Regions from separate parts of the Lysinibacter sp. HNR genome, predicted to be linked through region 2. Evidence: predicted binding sites of a transcription regulator. Region 2 holds the regulator's gene; the other holds the start of a gene.
What was found. The regulator HrcA, encoded in region 2, represses chaperone genes, less so after heat shock. The targets are predictions, from matches to a motif close to TTNGCACTCGNNNNNNNCGAGTGCNAA.

Region 1 (4,425 bases), 700 kb from region 2:
TCCATACCACCCGTGGGATCTGCTGCGGGTGCGGGAGTAGCCTCCGGCTTCTCCGCCACAACGGCCTCGGTGGTGAGGAAGAGCCCGGCAATCGATGCGGCATTCTGCAGAGCGGAACGCGTCACCTTTGCGGGATCAATGATTCCTTCGGCGCTCAGGTCACCGTACTCACCTGTTGCGGCGTTCAAGCCGTGACCAACGGGCAGACTACGAACCTTTTCTGCAACAACCCCGGCCTCCAGGCCAGCGTTCAACGCAATCTGGCGCAGAGGAGCCTCAATGGCAACACGTACAATGTTCGCGCCGGTTGCCTCATCGCCCTGAAGCTTCAGGCTCTCAAACACGGCGGCACCGGCCTGGATCAAGGCAACACCACCACCGGGAAGAATACCCTCTTCAACGGCGGCCTTCGCGTTGCGAACGGCATCTTCGATGCGGTGCTTGCGCTCCTTGAGCTCAACCTCTGTTGCGGCTCCGGCCTTGATAACGGCAACACCACCAGCGAGCTTAGCCAGGCGCTCCTGCAGCTTCTCGCGGTCGTAGTCGCTATCGGTGTTCTCAATCTCTTTACGAATCTGAGCCACGCGACCGGCGATGGCATCGGCGTCTCCGGAACCCTCCACGATTGTGGTCTCGTCCTTTGTAATAACAACTTTGCGTGCGCGTCCAAGAAGGTCGAGCGTTGCGTTCTCCAGCTTGAGACCAACCTCTTCGCTGATAACCTGTCCACCCGTCAGGATGGCGATATCCTGCAGCTGAGCCTTACGACGATCTCCAAATCCGGGGGCCTTGACCGCAACAGACTTAAAGATTCCACGGATCTTGTTCACAACGAGAGTTGCAAGAGCTTCTCCATCAACATCCTCAGCAATGATGAGGAGCTGCTTGCCCGACTGGATAACCTGGTCGACGATGGGGAGCAGATCCTTAATGTTGCTGATCTTGGAGTTAGCAATGAGGATGTAGGGCTCCTCAAAGACTGCCTCCTGGCGGTCGGCATCGGTCACGAAGTATGCCGAGAGGTAGCCCTTGTCGAAGCGCATTCCCTCGGTGAGTTCAAGGGAGGTTCCGAGAGAGTTAGACTCCTCAACGGTAACAACACCCTCTTTGCCCACCTTGTCGATTGCCTCGGCAATGATCGAGCCGATCTCTTTGTCTGCAGCAGAGATGGATGCGGTAGCCGCAATCTCCTCGGTGGTCTCGATCTCTTTAGCGTTTGCAAGAAGCTGGTTAGTGATAGCCTCTACAGCCTTCTCAATTCCGCGTTTGAGGCTGATCGGGTCGGCACCGGCAGCAACGTTGCGCAGCCCCTCACGCACGAGAGCCTGGGCAAGAACGGTTGCCGTAGTGGTACCGTCACCGGCCACATCATCGGTCTTTTTCGCGACCTCTTTTACGAGTTCGGCGCCGATGCGCTCATAGGGCTCATCGAGTTCGATCTCTTTGGCGATTGATACGCCATCGTTGGTGATGGTGGGGGCGCCCCACTTCTTTTCGAGTACAACGTTGCGACCGCGCGGGCCGAGCGTTACCTTGACCGCGTCTGCGAGCGTGTTGAGTCCACGCTCAAGACCACGTCGGGCTTCTTCGTCAAAAGCAATCATCTTTGCCATGTGAGTATCGTCCCTCCTGGACGTTCAAAGAATTAGGTGGAAATTAGCACTCACTCAAGGCGAGTGCTAAAGACAATTCTGGCACTCGTTGCCCGAGAGTGCAAGTGACCACAATCACCATGCTTATTGAACGCTCACGGTGCCCTCTGCCGCGGGAACAAGCTCAACCCACGAGTTTCCGGGAGCCAGTTTAATAACGTTTCCCTCAGAATCGTTAAACACTAGGGATTCGTCACGACCCGCTTTTTGCCAGGTTCCGGCAACAGCCTTGCCGTTTGTAATGAATGTGGCCTCTCCGCTTCCCTCCAGAACGGTCTTGGGAACCTCCCCCATTTCAACGGGAACCCGCAACACGATCACATTGGTGGCGGTTATCCGATTACCCTCGGCGTCGATATCCGGGGTGTCTTCCTGATTGCGCTGGTAAAGCCCACTCGCCTCATCCCACTCCCACGAGGGAAAACGTATATTAGAGAACCGCATACTCACGAGCGAAGCGGGGGTTCCCACGGTAGCGGCGGTGGAGGAGGCTCCGTCGCTCGAGTATTCAAATTGCTGCTCGGGCGCAGGGAGCTCGCTGTAATCTGCAATCGCCTCCTGCGCGCGCAGAATCACATTGTGCGGTGCAATGCGCGCATTGTCCCGATAAAAATGTGTTTGATCCTGGTCAAAAACCAGGTTTTCTACCGGGGCTGCCTTCATCAGATCCACAAATTGCTGCTGTCCCCCCGAGTACACGATCACTCCGCCAAGGGGTGAGACGATATCCGGGTCCATCGGCCTGATCGACCTCACCGGTCCGATCAGTTCAGGGATGCTCGATTGCCACACTGCCGCGTAGCGCGTGTATCCGCCCTCAACAAGCTCTTCAAAAACCAGGTCAGTGCTGTTCAAGCCAATGTGCGGACGGGCAGACTCGTGATTATCGATCTTAACCGCCAGTGAGGGGTTGGTGGCCTCACCCTTCTGAACCTCCGTGCCACGCAGGGGAGCAAAAAGCGGCTTCTCCTCAATAACAGCGGGCTCACTCGTATTTTGAGCGGATTTTGACTCAGGCGCACACGCAGCGGTGAGGGCCAGGGTAGCGATAGCTATTCCCGCAATAATTGATTGCCGGATAAAAAGACGTTTAGAGGTCACTGGTAGATTGTTCCTGTTCTCTACACTATTCAATACGGACGCAATATTACGCTATCCGATTGCCACCACGGAATGCACATCACAGCAGCATTCAAGAGTAAATAGACGGTAGATTATCAGCCAATCGCGACGATTTTAAGGCAACTCAAACTGAGTTCCCAGGCGAACAACCAATTGGGTATCCAACGATTCTTCCTCTTCTGATAGGTAGTACTGAAGCCCGCCCAACTCGTCTGCAAGACCTTTGGCGAGGCCTTCATCTCGCTCCGAAGAATAAAAGATGGCGCTCTGAGCAATATCGTTTTCTGCCGATTGCCCCTCAAACACCACCGTTCCGAGTTTATTCGTGGCAATAAAGCTTGACACCTGGGATACCAGGGCGCTGTTTCCGCTTCCATCAAGGATGGCAATTGTCGTGGACTCCTCAGTCCGTGCCTGTACAGAAGGCTCAGGGCTAGCCGTCGAGACAGCAGCCGGACCCGAGGTGCGTGGCAGAGAAACATTACCCGGCCCGATAACTAAAAAGATAATTCCCACAACGGTGAGAACGACCACCGCTATCGCAGCCCAGAGAAAGTAGATCCAGCGCGCGGCGCGGCGCGGCGCGGCGCGATGCGCCCCCACCCGTTTTCCCATGTTGGGGTTGTCAAAAGGGTCTGCAAGATAGGAGTGGGGAGAGGCCTCAGAGGAGGGGTCATCCGACGCTGCCCCCTCACCAAGCGATGCACGGGAGGAAGCATCCTCTACTTCTGCTCTCGCAAAATGAGGATCTCTATCGCGTTTTTCCATTTAGCAGCATTTCCGAATCTTTAAAAACCCTGCCTCGATAATAGCCTTATTCTTGACGCGTGGACGACAACTCATGGCTAAAACCCCGACGCAGGCTAACGCCAAGGCCCACATATAAAGATACTCCCGCAGAAAAACCAAGCTCCTCAGCGCCCTGTTCGCCGGAAGTTCACAGACGTATCCATTAGGATAGCCTCACTTTATTATTTTATTTTCCGCACTCACTAAGGCCGTCACCCTCCTATGATTCCCAGCCTTCGGCGTCGTCGTAGCACCCCCACGCGCTTTACCGCCACGTCTGCCGTGGCCCTCACCGTTGTCATACTGAGCGCATGCTCGCTCAACAACACCGACACTACTGGCGGTGACAATACCTCGCCTGCGGCACAGACGCGTCCGGCCTGCACGAGTTCCGAATCATTCTCACAACCACTCGCCACTCTCACACCCGCCACAGACCCCCGAGTCGGCCAGGGTCCGTGTACCACTCGGCTTCCCGAACGGGGCTCGGTTGCCGCGGTCAGCCCCGGGACACAGACGTTACCAACAACGGTTACCTCACACGACCCAACCGGAGGCGTCGATGTTACGGTAACAGACACCTCTCGCATCGTTGCGTTTGATATATCCGGCTCAATCGGTCAAACCATATTTGCGCTCGGTTACGGCAAAAATCTGGTGGGCCGTGATGTTGCAACGAGCTTTCCCGACACTTCAGACATTCCCATCGTGACGGGAAGCAGCCACTCCATCAATATCGAAAGCGTGATCGCGCTTGACCCTTCCCTGGTGATAACCGACGGCTCAATCGGACCCCTGGACGTAGTACTCCAATTGCGTGATGCAGGGATACCGCTCGTTTTTGTGGACAGCACACCGTCAA
Region 2 (4,425 bases):
AGTGATCAAAAGGCAGTCGACACCCGACGAGCCACCCATTAGCTACGGTGCAATTGGGGCGTCGCGTGACCCCAACCTCATGCGTTTCCCTCCCAGGGGAAGCACTCCGAGCGAATTTGCCGTAAAACTGGGTAGCGGCACCGAACGTTTCCGCCTGGCCAGCGCCCGGCTGATGACGTGGGGGGCGCAGCGCGGTGCCGGGTTTGACGTCCACAGTATCCACGAGGGAACAGGAAGTCACTACACGGGACTTGAGTTCGATGAGAACGGCATTCCCTTTGCGGATTATCATGGGGATGAACAGCTCTTTTCGGAAGAGGGCGAAGAATTTATCACCCCCGGGATATCGGCGACTCTTGTTCGCGGGTCTGTCTCGCGTGAGGTGCGTGTTGTTTTTGTCGTCAACGAGACAAATCGCGTGGGCTTTGCCTACGGAACACTTGATGCGCGAGGTCCCGTGGGGGAAGAATTTTACATGGTGGAGCAGCGAGAGAACGATACCGTGTGGGCCGTGTACCGTGGGTTTCACGAGGTCGTTCAGTCGCGCTGGAAGAAACCTCTCAGAGCGGCGGAGATTCGGTCTGTCCAGGATCGTGCCCGTGAGCAATTGCGTGCGCTTTTGCCAACGCAGACGGTAGTTTCCGCAGCCCGTCGAGTTGAGTAGCGTACATGCCCGCCCCGCTACCTCTTGGCCTTCCTGCTCCGCCGGATGGTTTGCTCCCTCCCGCGGCATCCCGAGGTGATGAAACCCGTAACTTCGGAGTGTACGTCCACGTTCCGTTTTGCCTGGTTCGCTGCGGTTACTGCGACTTTAATACCTACACCGCGGAGGAGTTGCGCGGGGCAAAACGGAGCGATTATGCCTCCCTCGCACGGGCAGAAATAGATTTTGCGGGGGACGTGCTGCGGGCCTCCGGTGTGCGTGACCGTTCGGTGAGCACCGTATTTTTTGGAGGAGGAACCCCAACCCTGCTGCCCGCAAACGACCTTATCGGCATCCTTCAGTCGATTCGTGATCGCTGGGGAATCCGGGACGGGGCCGAGATAACAACCGAGGCCAACCCCGATTCGGTTGATCGCGACTACCTGGAACGCCTTCGTGACGGTGGATTTAGCAGGGTGAGTTTTGGTATGCAATCGGCGGTTCCCCACGTGCTTAAAACGCTGGATCGAACCCACGACCCGGAGCGAGTGCCTCGTGTTGTTGAATGGGCCCGTGCGGCCGGTTTGCAGGTGAGCCTTGACCTTATCTATGGAACACCCGGAGAATCACTGGAGGATTGGCGGGCCTCGGTCGAGATGGCTCTTGAGTGTGCGCCGGATCACCTCTCGGCCTACGCTCTGATCGTGGAGGAGGGGACAAAACTAGCCGGGCAGATTCGCCGAGGTGTTTATCCCCAGCCCGATGATGATCTCCACGCCGACATGTACGAGATGGTGGATGAACGGCTGAGTGCGGCCGGTTACTCCTGGTACGAGATTAGTAATTGGGCGCGACAGCCCGAATACGAGTCCGCGCACAATCGCTCCTACTGGAAGGGAGAGGATTGGTGGGGTGTGGGTCCGGGGGCGCACAGCCATATCGGTGGTACGCGCTTTTGGAATGTTAAACATCCCTCACCCTATGCGGATCGTATTGTGGGAGAGGTTTCTCCCTCGGCAGGACGCGAAAACCTTGATGAAGAGACTCGGCGAATCGAAAACGTTATGCTGCGGGTGAGGCTTGCTGAGGGACTGCCCGTGAGCGAATTGACGGACCCTGGGAAGCGGGCGATCGCGGGTCTCCTTGCAGACGAGCTGGTTGAGCCTGCCGCCGCTTTTTCCGGTCGCATTGTGCTGACACTGCGTGGGCGACTACTGGCAGATGCCGTTGTGCATCGCCTGCTTGACGCCGACCCGTAGTGATAAAACCAGTTTGTGATGATCGGGTTGCGAACCGCTCGTTTGCAAGGGTGATAGATTGTGCGCAAGTTATCAGTAGCTCGGGGTAGAATTGGCACTTGGACTGGACGAGTGCCAATATCTTGAGATAGGGCATGAGCATGTCAGAGGCGTGTAAAAACAATTAATTGAGTATGGGAGGTGCGGCGTGGTTTCTGAGCGTGGTCTTGACGTTCTGCGTGTGATTGTCACCGACTATGTGCAAACACGAGAACCCGTCGGGTCAAAATCCATTGTTGATAGGCACTCTTTTGGGGTCTCTGCCGCCACTATCCGTAACGATATGGCCCACCTCGAAGAAGAAGAGCTTATTGTTGCTCCCCACACCTCATCGGGGAGAATTCCCACGGATAAGGGGTATCGGGTTTTTGTTGACAAGCTAGCCGATCATCGCCCGCTGAGGGCGGCTCAGAAGGTGGCCATCAAACGGTTTCTCTCTGAGTCGGCCGATCTAGATGATGCCCTGGTTCGCACGGCACGCCTGCTCTCTCAGCTCACCAACCAGGTGGCTGTTGTACAGTATCCTTCCCTGGCAAAAAATTGCGTACGGCACATAGAGCTTGTCGAACTCAGCCCCCTGCGTATCGTATCGGTGCTTATCACCGATAACGGAGTGGTGGAGCAACGAAATATCGATATAGCTCCCTACACCGATGCCGTGGGTCTTCACGGTACCGGCCTCTGGCTCCCTGAGCTACGGGATCAGCTTCTTGCTGCTGTTCGCGATCTCGATATGGCCGCTGCCGCACATAAAACTCGGGAGATTCGGGATACTATTGCGCGACGGGTACAGTCGAGAGAAAATCTCTCCGGTATCGAAGCGCAACAGCTTACAGTGCTCGACGTGATCATTGAACAGATCACGATAAACCGCAGTGATCGAATGGTTCTGGCGGGAACGGCCAACCTGGTGCGCACCGAAATAGATTTTAATAAGAGCCTTCCGCCGCTTCTTGACGCCATTGAAGAACAGGTCATCCTCCTCAAGCTATTTGCCGAGTTGCGGCTTGACCAAACCGGCATGGCAATCAGTATCGGACGTGAAAACGAGGCTTTTGGGTTGGAAGAAACCTCGGTTCTCTCAACCGACTACGAATCTTCTGCGCACTCGGTTTCCCGCCTGGCGGTTCTAGGACCCACACGGATGGATTACTCCGCAAACATTGCGGCGGTGCGGGCGGTTGCTCGCTACCTGAGCAGGCTGTTTAGCGAGGAATAAAACTGCGGCCTCACGCTGCGAATCATAGTAAATAAAGAGAGTAAGGAGTGGCCCTTGGCGGCTGACCACTACGAGGTGCTGGGTGTCTCACGTGACGCAACCTCGGAAGAAATTAAAAAAGCGTATCGTCGTTTGGCGCGTGAGCTTCATCCCGATGTGAACCCGAGTCCCGAGGCTCCCGAGAAGTTCAAAGCGGTCACTCACGCCTACGACGTGTTAAGCGACCCACAACAGCGCCAACAATACGATATGGGCGGCCAGGGTGGCCAGGCATTTGGCGGCTTTGGGGATATCTTCGAGACCTTCTTTGGGGGAGGCTTTGGGGGAGGCTCCGGCCCGCGCGAACGTGCCGAGCGGGGACAGGACGCGCTGATTCGCATCGATGTGGCGCTCGACGACATCGTTTTTGGTACCTCGCGCGAGATAACAATCGATACCGCCGTCACGTGCACCACCTGTCACGGCTCCTGCTGCCAACCCGGAACCTCTCCTACCACCTGCACGGTGTGTGGTGGACAGGGAATGGTTCAGCGCCAGGTGCGTTCCCTCTTTGGCAATGTTGTTACCAACCAGCCGTGTAACGCCTGTCAGGGGTATGGAACTGTTATTGAGAGCCCCTGCACCGAGTGCAGCGGCAACGGTCGAATCCGGGCAAAGCGTGACATCACTATCGATATTCCCTCCGGCATCGATTCTGGTGCCCGTATGCAATTGAGGGGTGGGGGAGAGGCCGGCCCTGCGGGAGGCCCCAATGGCGATCTCTTTATCGAGTTCCGTGTTCTGCATCACGATGTGTTTAGCCGTGACGGTGATGACCTGCTCTGCACCCTCGAGGTGTCAATGACAGATGCCATTCTTGGGGCGGAAACCACTATTCAGAGCCTAGACGGTGAGGTTCCGGTTGAGATCAAGGCGGGAACCCAGGGTGCCGACATCATTACGATCAAAGATCGAGGCATCACTAAATTGCGCGGAAACAATCGTGGTGATCTGAAAATCGCGGTGCAGGTGCTCACCCCCTCCCGGCTCAATCACAAAGAAAAAGAGCTGGTGCGTAAGCTCGCGGAGTCCTCAAAGCCCCCGGCACCCACGCTCAGTCACTTCCAACAGGGCATGTTTAGTAAACTTCGTGATCGATTCTTTCGCGGGTAGGGGAGCCTAGCGTGAGCAATCTGTACCTTGACGAGTCGCTGACCGCTGAGAAGATGGCGGTGGGGTCCTCGGTGCTTCTCACCGGGGAGGAGGCCCGACACGCAGCTACCGTG

Region 1: a site for HrcA is predicted at 1,657-1,683, ahead of groL (chaperonin GroEL). Genes of this name have one in related genera too.

The regions. Positions count from the first base shown of each region.
Region 1 is NZ_CP121684.1:2,447,621-2,452,045, forward strand. Features, by position in the region: gene groL (chaperonin GroEL) at 1-1,613, opposite strand, end outside; gene FrondiHNR_RS11185 (DUF3048 domain-containing protein) at 1,737-2,753, opposite strand; gene FrondiHNR_RS11190 (LytR C-terminal domain-containing protein) at 2,889-3,542, opposite strand; gene FrondiHNR_RS11195 (ABC transporter substrate-binding protein) at 3,786-4,425, shown strand, end outside.
Region 2 is NZ_CP121684.1:1,747,151-1,751,575, reverse strand. Features, by position in the region: gene lepA (translation elongation factor 4) at 1-5, shown strand, start outside; gene FrondiHNR_RS07895 (DUF1990 family protein) at 2-664, shown strand; gene hemW (radical SAM family heme chaperone HemW) at 670-1,902, shown strand; gene hrcA (heat-inducible transcriptional repressor HrcA) at 2,090-3,160, shown strand; gene dnaJ (molecular chaperone DnaJ) at 3,215-4,312, shown strand; gene FrondiHNR_RS07875 (16S rRNA (uracil(1498)-N(3))-methyltransferase) at 4,324-4,425, shown strand, end outside.